One region of the Shewanella sp. Koi 1 genome, then DNA from elsewhere that is predicted to be linked to it. Evidence: predicted binding sites of a transcription regulator. Region 1 holds the regulator's gene; the other holds the start of a gene.

Region 1 (5,962 bases):
CAGACTCGGCACATTGCCATGGTAGCCAAAACTTGCCAAGCCAAAGGGCAAAGCAGCCCACAGATAAGGCACAAAGCTTTGATTGCCATCCGGTTCGAGCAACTTAGTCACATCAATCTCGATCAGTAAATTACCAATCGCGAGGAAGAAAGTAATAATCATACCGCCGAGCATTATGGTCGTAATACGGTCCACCGCCTTGGTGCTGATCAACACGATACAAGCCAGCACAACCGCAAATACTAATCCAGCAACACTCTGGGGTAACTCAATACCCATACCCTGTAGGCTATGGTTAACAATCGAGCCGCCGCCACTGATGTAGGCGTAGGTTAAGATGTAAAGCACGAAGGCAATCGATACCCCATTCACGATCCGCCAAAACTGGCCTAGGGTTTCCTTGGTCAGGGTATCGAAACTCGCTCCCGGTTCGAAATGCAGGTTGGTTTCGAGCAGTAACAGTCCCGACATCAACATGCAAAACCAAATACCGAGTAACATCAGTACCGAGTAGCCAAACCACATGCCAGCGCCCACAACGGGCAAAGAAAACATCCCCGCCCCGACTGTGGTACCGGCAATAATCATGGCACCACCGAGCAAAGACTTACCCACCGGCTTATTCTTCGCCGCATTCATATGGTTAGCCATTAAACGATATGCTCCGCGGTCACGCTCGCAACTATGGTTTGTCTCACTGAGGCTCTGAGTAAGCTATTGGCTTGATCGCGAATGCGCTCAACGTCGGATTTATCTTCCTTCTCGGAGAAATAACCCAACTCTTTAAGCTTAACACTCAAGGTGTTATAGAGTTTCTTGTCGTAGAATTCTGGTGCGGTAATTCCATGCAGCGCCCCTAAACGTTGGGCTAGTAGATGGCTTTCAGACTCCAGCTCCGAACGCTCCATCTTAGGTCTGTGGGCCAGCAGATTGAAGATAATCGCATAACGTTGCAAGGTTTCGCTAACGCTTCCGGCCAGCAACAACATTTGACTGGTGTGCTCGGTCACCACCGACAGCGTATCGCTTTCCTGCACAAGCCCCTGCTCAATAAACAGATCCAGCACTTGATTCACATAACTTGGGAGGTCCTTGATACCCATGAATAACTCCGCCTTCAGTAGCGGATAGAAGTCACTCACAATCCCTAGGATATGGGCTCGTGAAATCTGCTTATTGTTGGTTAAGCAGCTAGCAATCAACGACGGAATGATAAACAAGTGGATGATATTATTACGATAGTAAGTCATTGAAATCGCTTGATTCGCGTCAATAGATACTATCTCACCCAGAGGATCGGCATTGATGGAGAACTTATTCAGCTCTAAACCTTGCTGCACTAAGTGCTTGCCATCACCTTCGGCCACCGACGTAAACGAAGTGTAAGGCACACGCTTAAGCAGCGTCAGGTACAAATCTAACTGACGCTCGAGCAAGCAACGCTCTAGGGCATTTTGCTCCGACGCCAACAGCACTAAGCTGGTCAAGGTGATTGAACTGGCGGCGGCAGCATCGTTAATGCGGGTCATCACACGATTTGCTAACACGTTCACCGCAGGGGTTAACCAAGTCGGTTTTTGCTCGGGATCGTCGGCCACTTCAGTGCGCCAGTTAGGCGCCGTTTCATTCAAGAAGTTTTGCAGTGTAATCGGCTCACCAAAGTTGACATAACCTTGGCCAAAATTACCTAATTTACGAATAGCACCAAAGACTTGCCATACAGATTCTTTCTGCTTTTTCTTACCGCTCAGCTCTTTGTGGTAAGTCGCCACTTCCATCACGTGATCGTAGCCTAAATACACAGGCACTAAGGTGACAGGGCGTTCGATACCACGCAGCACACTGTTGATCGTCATGGCGATCATGCCCGTTTTCGGCGCCAATAGACGACCGGTGCGAGAACGGCCTCCCTCAGAGAAATACTCAACCGAATATCCCTTAGCAAACAGCTGATCGAGGTATTCACGGAACACTGCCGTATAGAGTTTATTGCCGTTAAAACTACGGCGAATAAAGAAAGCGCCGCCACGGCGGAATAGCGGCCCCGCAGGCCAGAAGTTTAGGTTAATCCCCGCCGCAATATGCGGTGGCACCATGCCTTGGTAATACAGAATGTAGGATAACAGCAGGTAATCCATATGGCTGCGATGGCAAGGTACATAAACAATCTCGTGACCATCATGGTGCAGCTGGCGGATTTGTTCAGCACCTTTGATGTTGATACCGCTGTAGAGCTTGTTCCATAACCAAGTTAGGAAACGCTCTGCAATACGCACTAGGCTGTCGGAATAATTTGCTGCAATTTCATCAAGATATTCAATTGCTGTTTCACGGGCTTGGGTTTCGGAAATCTTCTTACTCGCCGCTTCTTCCTGAATCGCCTTGCGTAAGGATTCGGATTTCAGCAGGGAGTGGAACATTGCCTGACGATTAGGCAGCACAGGCCCTGTCATCACTTTGCGTTGGCGGCGGAAATGTACTCTAGCCACCCGCGCCAGTTTATGGGCAATCCCCATATCGGTGCCGTGTTCGTCGGCCATGTAACGCAGCGATACCGCATTAGAAAACTGCACAAAGTTGTGACGACCTAAAAATAAGATCATCAAGCACTTACGTAACCAAGTTGGGTTCTCGCGCTCAAGCACAGCCGCCTTCATGGTGTCGTCTTCTTTACCCGGAGTACGGCCCCAATACAGACTCACAGGCACCAGCTGAATATCTAACTCTGGCTTTTCCTTATGGACGGCCAACAGGCGCATAAAACATTCGAGAAATGGCTCATTACTGGCACGCTCGCCAAACAAAGGCTTACGGCCTTCGAGGCAAACGACGCGGGGCGCGACAACACCATTGACCACGAGCGGCTCGTAGGGGCTTGGCAAACCCAGCTTAGTGGTGATTTCGCTTAACGCAGCAATATCACTCAGGGATTCTGTTTTCATTACATAAGCAAGCGGTCTGGACGCGTCCAGATTCAGATCGGCAAAGGGATCCTGCGGCACAACAATAGTGTGCACTAAGTGTTTTTGGATCCAGCGTAATGATTTCAACCAAAGAGAGTCTTGTTTAGGCATTATTCTTATGCAATGTAAGTACGTTCATTAGCCCCATAGAATACCAGATTCTAGGGAATATTCGCTAATACTCTCCAATCGCGTTAAAAAGTGGTTAATACTTGCACTACGAACAATACTGTATATACTAACAGTAACTGTATAGAAAAACAGGAAAGAACATGAGACCGTTGACGCCACGCCAAGCCGAAATTTTAGAGCTGATTAAACGTAATATTGCCGAGACTGGCATGCCACCCACCCGGGCCGAAATCGCCACCCGTTTGGGTTTTAAAAGTGCAAATGCCGCCGAGGAACACCTTAAGGCATTGGCAAAAAAAGGCTGCATCGAGATCATGCCTGGCACTTCCCGCGGGATCCGCCTCCCAGTTGAGGAAGAAGATAACAGCGAATCTGGCTTACCACTGATTGGTCAAGTGGCTGCGGGCGAACCTATCCTCGCCCAAGAGCATGTCGAACAGTATTACCAAGTCGACCCCAGCATGTTCCACCCAGCCGCTGATTTCTTGCTGCGCGTCAGAGGCGACAGTATGAAGAACATCGGTATCCTCGAAGGGGATCTGCTCGCCGTTCATAAGGTACAGCAAGCGCGCAATGGCCAAGTAGTTGTTGCTCGCGTTGACGATGATGTAACAGTTAAACGCTTTGAAAAGAAAGGGAATCTCGTTTATCTACATGCTGAAAATGAAGATTACTCCCCGATTAAAGTCGATTTAAGTTTCCAAAGTCTAACAATTGAAGGGCTCGCCGTAGGGGTGATCCGCAATGGAGATTGGCTATGAACAAACTACTAGGTAATGCCCCGCGTCACCCCGGTTTATGGCTCGATGCGGTACGCGAAACCGATACAGACTGGCAGCATACGCCTATCATCACTATGCCCACCGAGAGCCAAGGGCGCCAAGAGCTAATGCAACTTAGCAAACAATTGGCACAATTGAGCCAACAAGGCCGCTGGGTCGTGCTCATCAACCCACCCAGTATTGGCTACAAGCAGTTACTGGCCAGCGCCGGCGTGCGTATGGATCGCGTACTCTTAGTCCATGCGAAAGATGAAGTGGAAACCCTGTGGGCCATGGAAAAAGCCTTAACTAGCGGCACTTCCAGCGCAGTAATTACTTGGATCCACTCACTCGATGCCCGCGACAATCGTCGTTTGCAAATTGTGGCCAAGAGCGCCCGCGCCATGGGAATCGTGCTAGAAGATGTCGTAAATCACTCACCTACGGACGCGACACTCAAGCAACCTGCTCACTTTGCCCAAGGTAGTTTTTTTAGCTCTGTTCATTAAAATTTTTGCACTGCGTATTTAGCCTTGAAAGCCGCCTCACCTGTGAATGTGGGGCTTTTTTTTTGGCAATTTTTCAGACAATTAGAAAAAGAAGTGATCTTGATCAATTTTTAAACAGCAAGTATGTTTGATTCAGGCGAGCATAATATATCGCCCATTTAGGCAAAAAATATCGACGATTTATCGAATATCTCTTGCACACAAAAATCGAGAATAATGGGTTTATTCAGCAGTATGTGCCAGTGTGGCTAATACCAGCAGTAACAATACTTAATCAAAAGTAAGCCGCCAACGCACGTTGAAGTCAGAGAAGCTTTTTTGGGAACTGAAGAGTTTGCATAGAGTTGAGACTTACTGTGTTGCTCTTCTTTGTGGTTGCTATTCGCAATTGGCAGAGGAGAAGTCTTGTGAAGCAATGGTTGTATTGTTTACTCGTGGTGCTATTCGCCCCACCGTTGGCCGCAGCGGACATGCGGTTCAACATGACCCCCGGCGTAACAGAAATCAGTGGCAAGGTTTATCACTTACACATGACGATTCTGTATATCTGCTGCGCGATAGGCCTAGTGGTTTTTGGCGTGATGATTTATGCCATGATCAACCACAGAAAATCTAAGGGCGCGGTCGCGTCTCACTTCCATGAGAGCACAAAAGTCGAAATCGCGTGGACGATTATTCCTTTTGTCATTCTGATCTTAATGGCGATTCCCGCCACGAAAACTCTGATTGCCATGGAAGATCCCAGCAATGCCGATCTCACGGTAAAAGTCACAGGTTCTCAATGGAAATGGCATTATAGCTACTTCGATCAAGATATTGATTTTTACAGTATTCTCGCAACTCCAAGACCTCAAATCGAAGGTAGTGAAGCCAAGGGAGAGCACTACTTACTCGAGGTCGATAAACCCCTAGTATTACCCATCAATCGTAAAATCCGCTTCTTGATGACCTCAGAGGATGTCATCCACTCATGGTGGATGCCCGCCTTTGCGGTAAAAAAAGACGCTAACCCAGGTTTTATCAACGAGGCGTGGACCCGTATCGACAAACCCGGCATTTACCGTGGCCAATGTGCCGAGCTTTGCGGTAAAGACCATGGTTTTATGCCGATAGTGGTACAGGCATTGCCCGAAGCCGAGTTCGATGCTTGGGTTGTAGAACAAAAACAAGCCGCCAATGCCGCAGCGCAAGCCGCACAAGCCGCGTTATCACAAACACTGACTAAAGAAGAGCTGATGGCTCAGGGTGAGCAAGTTTACCTCGGTCACTGCGCGGCCTGTCACCAACCCAACGGTGAAGGTCTACAAGGAGTATTCCCGCACCTCAAAGGCAGCCCCATTGCGACCGGACCACTGAGCGGCCATCTTGAAATCGTGCTCAATGGTAAAACGGGTACGGCCATGCAAGCCTTTGGCAAACAATTAACGACCCAAGAGATTGCCGCCGTGATTACCTATGAGCGTAATGCGTGGGGCAATAACACGGGGGATGCGGTGCAAGCCAAAGACGTTGATGCCCATAAATCAGGTGGCACCAATAGCGAACCAGTAGCAACGACTCCGCCCCCAGCAACCACCGATGCGCCAAAGCCTGCGAC
Region 2 (5,962 bases), 2.9 Mb from region 1:
CAAAGGATGACTTTCCTGTTAGCTCACAAAGCTGTCGCGCGACTTTCACATGGGGAGAAGACTTAGCCGTGTATTCTTCTAAATTACGGCGCATACGCTTACTAAACACTAACTCATCATCGCGCTTGCCCGCTTGAAGTTCGCCGATAACATCAGCCAAATAACCACTAATATCCCGTTGGTTAAACATGCGTTCATAGAGTTCTGCCTGCACCTTCCGGGCTAAGGGACTCCAATCGCTACGAACCTGCTCCATTCCCTTAAAAGTGATTTCTAACGCTCCGCTATGGTTACGCCACGCTCCAACATAGCGCTTCTTACTCCCCTCTTCCGAGCCGCGCAGGGTCGGCATAAAAAACTGTTCGTAGTGGCGCTCAAACTGTAGCTCAAGGAAGCTTTCTAGCTGAAACTCCTTTACGATTTTACTCTGCCATTGCTGATTAATTCGCGCGGCAATCTGCTTACCTAAGGCATTAATATCACTGAGATCGGGTTCTGGGCCTAAATAGACGAAGGTAGAGTCAGTATCTCCATAAATGACTTGGTAGCCCATCTCCTCAATCCACGCGCGGGTTTGTTTCATAATTTGATGACCGCGCATGGTGATGGAGCTTGCCAGTTTCGCATCATGGAACACACAGCCTTGGGAGCCTAAAACCCCATATAGCGAATTCATAATGATTTTAATCGCTTGCGATAAAGGCGCATTCGCCTCCCGCTTAGCTTTTTCACGTTGCTCTGAGAGATTTTGGATGAGTTTGGGCAGGATCGGTTGGTGCCGACTAAACCGCGCGCCCAAAAAACCCGGAACAGTTTCAGGCTTATCTAATGCAGATCCGTTCTCATTATCTAAACCTTCAATCAACCCCTTAGGATCAATCAAAAAAGTTCGGATAATCGATGGGTAAAGGCTTTTAAAGTCAAACACTAAAATATGCTGATAAAAACCAGGGACAGAATCCATCACATAACCGCCAGGGCTTTCTATCCCTTGGCTAGCAGGCTCTGCGGGCGCGACGAAACCCGCTCTATGTAAATGCGGTAGATACAAGTGGTTGAATGCGGCGACTGAGGCGCCTACGCGCCCCAGTTCTAACCCCGTTAACTCGGCGCGAGCGAGGGCAAAATCCCACAATTGCGTATGTTCAAAGATATCCCACACTAAGCGACTATCGGTCAGATTATAATGTGCAAGCCCTTGTTTATTTTCGGCAAATAGCGCATCAATCTCTTGCGCTCGATTTTCTACATCATGAATCGCTTTGCCTTCACCTAGTAGCGCTTGGGCGACAAACTCCAAGGAGAAGCGCTCGAATTGATAAAAGGCCGCCTTTAACCAATCAATACCATCGAGCACCACTCGCCCCGGTAAACTTAAGGTTTCTGGCCGAAATTTATTCTCGACCTTCCACTCAAGGAGCGCGCCACCACGCCCAATGCGTAACGGAATGCGATGCAACATGGCACGCCGATATAACAGCGCTAAGTCAAAGGTCACCACCGACCAACCAATGATCACATCGGGATCAAACTCAGTAAACCAAGCGATGAGACTATGGATAAGCGCTGCCTCATCGTTCACCCATTCGATATAGATTGCAGCATCATGCTGCGGCTCGCCCACCATAATGACTTTTTCATAGGGCTGAGATTGCACATCGCGTCCATAAAGGGCCACGGAATAGAGTAAACCATCAAAACTGCATTCAAAATCGAGGGAGATAGAGCGCAGTTTAATTGCTGGCTGCGACGCAACCGCTTTGGCGCGTATGGCGCTAAAAACAGGCAACTGTCCATCTATGCCAGCTTTGCTGACAAAATGCCCTAAAAATGCCACATCGAGCGCCACAAAACGCTCGATTAAAAAACGCTGCTCGGGACGGATATCCGCCTCAAATAAGGGAATCCCCGCATCCGTCGCTATCCGCTGCAAGTGACGAAACACACTACTCGATGGAGCATATATTGCCGCCACGGATTGTCTTTTAAAGCTTTTAAGCGTAAGCGGTACAAAGCGCAGCGCCAGCCCCGGCGTTTGTAACTGCAATGCCACCATATCGCTTTGATGACAAAAACAAATGTACTCAGAGTCAGGTAACTCCACCAGCACAGGGCCTGAAACGGTGGCGAGATAATACTGCAGCACAAGCGTTGCACCGCGCGTAATAGCATGGCGCGTCAGGACGCGTCCCTGTACACTCACGGGCGCAGCCGTGTCATGTGTCAGACTCTCGGGGGGATTCAACTGCGGTTTCACTCTAAGGCTCTCGCTGCTTATTGATTCTCGGGATACAGAATAAAATTGCCATAAAATAGCAGAAAAGTTTCTTAGGCTATGCAATCACTGTTATTATGTACAGCATTAATTCGATAAAGTAGTGCCGCATGTTACCTGACAACGTAAAAAACCAGATCCGCGCTATCTATAAAGATATTGCCGCCTCTTTGCCTAATTTTAGGCCACGCCGCGAGCAAAATTTTATGGTGGCAGAAATCTCTAAGACCCTAGCTGGCGACTATGACAAAGATAGACGCATCATAGTGGTCGAAGCGGGTACGGGGATTGGTAAATCATTGTCTTATATTTTGGGCACGATCCCGCTTGCACTCGCGAGTAAGAAAAAAGTCTGTATCGCTACGGCAACCGTGGCGCTGCAGGAGCAGTTACTGCACAAAGACTTACCGTTTTTTCTCGAACAATCAGGACTAAACTTTCGCTTCGGTCTGGTAAAAGGGCGCCAGCGTTATGTCTGTTTATCCAAGCTTGCGATGCTAATAGGCGATGATAACAGTACCCAAATGGCCATGTGGCAAACAAAGCCGGATAACAGCCAAATTGCCATGCTGCAGGAGCTACTCAGCGACTTTAATGAAGGCCGCTGGAACGGTGAAATCGATACGCTATCGACACCGATACCAGACCATCTCTGGCAGCAAATCGCCTGCGATAAACATAGTTGTCATCGGCAACTCGCCAGTCATCGAAATTGCCCGTTTCACAAGGCCCGCGAGGACGTGGATACCTGGGATGTACTGATCGCCAACCACAGTTTGCTGTTTGCAGACTTAGAGCTCGGTGGCGGGGTGATTTTACCCGATCCCGAAGACGTATTTTACGTCATTGACGAAGCCCATCACTTACCTATCGTTGCCCGGGACTTTTCTAGCGCACAGGCAACACTTAGGGGCGCCGCCGACTGGCTCGAAAAAGTCGGGAAGACCAGTGCAAAGTTACAAAATCAGATAAAGAGCAACAATATTATCGCCCCAGCGCAGGCGATGCAGGATCATATCGGTGACTTAATCGCTCAGCTCAATCAAGTCGCCCACTTTTGTGACACTCAAACCAAACAGTTTGCCAATCCCGAGAGCCGCTATCGGTTCGAACACGGTAAATTGCCCGATGCACTAAAAATCCCAGCCGAAAATCTCGCGGCCACCTCTAATCTTGCCCTCAAGCAATTTAACAAGATGCAATTATTGCTGGCCGAGGCGATAAAAGATGGCGACATTCCTAAGCATCAAGCAGAAGCGCTACAGGCCGAAATGGGCTTTATGTTGCAGCGACTCGAAAACCTGCAAAAGCTCTGGAAAATGATGGCAAAGGAAGATTCCACTAAAGGCGCGCCCCTCGCCCGCTGGATTGAATTACTCACGGGCAAACAGGTCGATTACCTGTTTAGCGCCTCGCCGATTGAAGTTGGGTTTATGCTCGAGTCTATGCTGTGGCAAAAGGCGGCTGGCGTCGTATTATGCAGCGCAACGCTGCGGGCGCTGAATAACTTCGACCATTTCGCCCATCAGGTGGGATTATCGGTAAAGGACGGCAGTCGTTATCTCGCCCTGCAATCCCCCTTCGATTATCCGAATAACGCCACGCTCTACTTACCTAAGATGAAAACCGAGCCGACGGATGATGCCTATACCGCTGAGCTTGCCGAACACATTTTGGAACTGATTGAAGGCGAAATGGCCACCTTAGTGTTGTTTGCTTCTTACTGGCAAATGGAGAAAGTGACCGAGCTGCTCGAGGGCAAGCTCACGCAGGAAATTCTTATTCAAGGTAATGCACCGCGCCAGCAATTACTTGAGACCCACAAAGCCAAGTGCGACAAAGGTGAACCGAGTATCTTGTTCGGTACCGGCAGTTTTTCTGAAGGCCTAGACTTACCCGGGGATTACCTCACCAACCTCATTGTGACTAAACTGCCCTTTGCCGTGCCAACCTCACCCGTCGAGCAAGCCCATGCCGAGTATGTGAAAATAAAGGGCGGAAATCCGTTTCTGCAACTTACCATTCCAGATGCATCGCGAAAGCTTATCCAAAGTTGTGGTAGATTACTGCGTAAAGAGCAGGATTATGGCCGAGTCACTATCCTAGATAGACGATTAGTGACTAAACGTTACGGCAAATCCTTGCTAGACGCACTGCCCCCCTTTAGACGAGTCATTGAGTAGGATTAAGATTTGGAGTTGTTACTCGAGCCCAGCAACTGGGCCCTGTTGGCTGTCATTGGCTTAATTGCAGGTTTTATCGATGCCGTGGTCGGTGGTGGAGGCCTGCTCTCTATTCCAGCCCTGCTCACCCTCGGGATCCCACCCCACACCGCCTTAGGTACCAATAAATTTGCCGCCAGTTTTGGCTCGTCCATGGCGGCTTGGACCTATTATCGCCAACATCTGCTCAGACCCAGTTTTTGGTATATGGCGTTTATCGCCACCTTTATTGGCGCGGTACTCGGCAGTGTGTTGGTGTACCTGTTAAATGCTCAGTGGCTCGAAAAAGCCTTGCCACTGCTCATTATTGGCATCGCGATTTACAGCTTGCTTAGCCCAAATGCTATCTCGGATACCGATTGTCAGGCACCAACAAAAGCCCAACCTAAACTAAAACAAAGCCTACAAGGTTTATTATTAGGCATATACGATGGTTTTGCAGGCCCCGGCATTGGTGCCTTTTGGACCGTGAGTTCAGGTTCATTATATCAATTACCTCTTTTACACAGTTGTGCACTCGCGAGAGCGATGACCTTTACTAGCAACTTGACGGCGCTGGCGATTTTTGGCTTTCTAGGGCAAGTCCATTGGCAAATCGGTCTGTGGATGGGATTATCTATGATGCTCGGCTCCTTTATCGGAGCCCGCTGCGCGATAAAATTTGGTATGCCTTTTATTCGGCCGTTGTTTATATTAATTGTCCTGTCAATTGCCGCTAATCTGGCGTGGAGCGCATGGTTTTGAACACTTCGCAGCTAATCAGCACGTTGAAAAATCAGCTCACAACGCTTGAGCAAGAAGTACTGCAACACGACAGTCATCTTGCGCCGAGCCAGCGTAAACTTCTGCAGGATATTGAGCGCTTTAATCAGTCGCTGTTTATTCAAAATGGCGCCCAACTCATGCCTTGCATTGAACAAATTCGTAATAGTATCGGTCAGTTAGAGAAGCAAATCGCCCTAAAACTCGCGCCGCAAACCATCGCCCTAAGCTGTGAACGTATTCAAGACCGTTTTACCGCGGTTAAACGGGCGCTACTGACGACCTCAATCGATATAAAGTCTAAAAATCAACAACGTGCCAGTAAACGTGCGCGTTTTGCCCAACAACAGACCCAATCGCACCAAGCCAGTGGGTTTGCTTGGATTGCCAGCAATGTGTTACAAAATAGCCACGAAATCTATGCCGAACTGAATAAGCATCTGAATTGGGCTAAGAAATTTGAACAAAAAATTGCAGAAATGGAATCAAAACTTGAAAACTGTCATAGTGCTGACAAAATCCGTTTGCAAAATGACATCCTTTTGATGCATCGTCGTTTGGGTAAATGCAGGCAAGCCATCAGTTATATCGAAGATCGCATTCAAGCATTCGAACGTCCGCATCAGAGTCATAATCGTTAAGGAGCAACAATGAAATCACTTTTGCCAATCAGCAGCCTGCTAGTGCTACTCGGCTCTGCCTC

What was found. The regulator LexA, encoded in region 1, represses DNA repair genes until DNA is damaged. The targets are predictions, from matches to a motif close to TACTGTATNNNNATACAGTA.
Region 2: dinG (ATP-dependent DNA helicase DinG) is a predicted target of LexA. The motif match lies at 2,343-2,362, and genes of this name have one in related genera.

The regions. Positions count from the first base shown of each region.
Region 1 covers NZ_JBREJM010000001.1:4,673,298-4,679,259, forward strand. The annotation lists gene mtr (tryptophan permease) at 1-651, opposite strand, end outside; gene plsB (glycerol-3-phosphate 1-O-acyltransferase PlsB) at 651-3,074, opposite strand; gene lexA (transcriptional repressor LexA) at 3,236-3,856, shown strand; gene ACUZ8J_RS20550 (cell division inhibitor SulA) at 3,853-4,365, shown strand; gene coxB (cytochrome c oxidase subunit II) at 4,773-5,962, shown strand, end outside.
Region 2 covers NZ_JBREJM010000001.1:1,786,214-1,792,175, reverse strand. The annotation lists gene ACUZ8J_RS07850 (DNA polymerase II) at 1-2,245, opposite strand, end outside; gene dinG (ATP-dependent DNA helicase DinG) at 2,386-4,458, shown strand; gene ACUZ8J_RS07840 (sulfite exporter TauE/SafE family protein) at 4,468-5,241, shown strand; gene ACUZ8J_RS07835 (primosomal replication protein) at 5,232-5,900, shown strand; gene ACUZ8J_RS07830 (DUF2057 domain-containing protein) at 5,910-5,962, shown strand, end outside.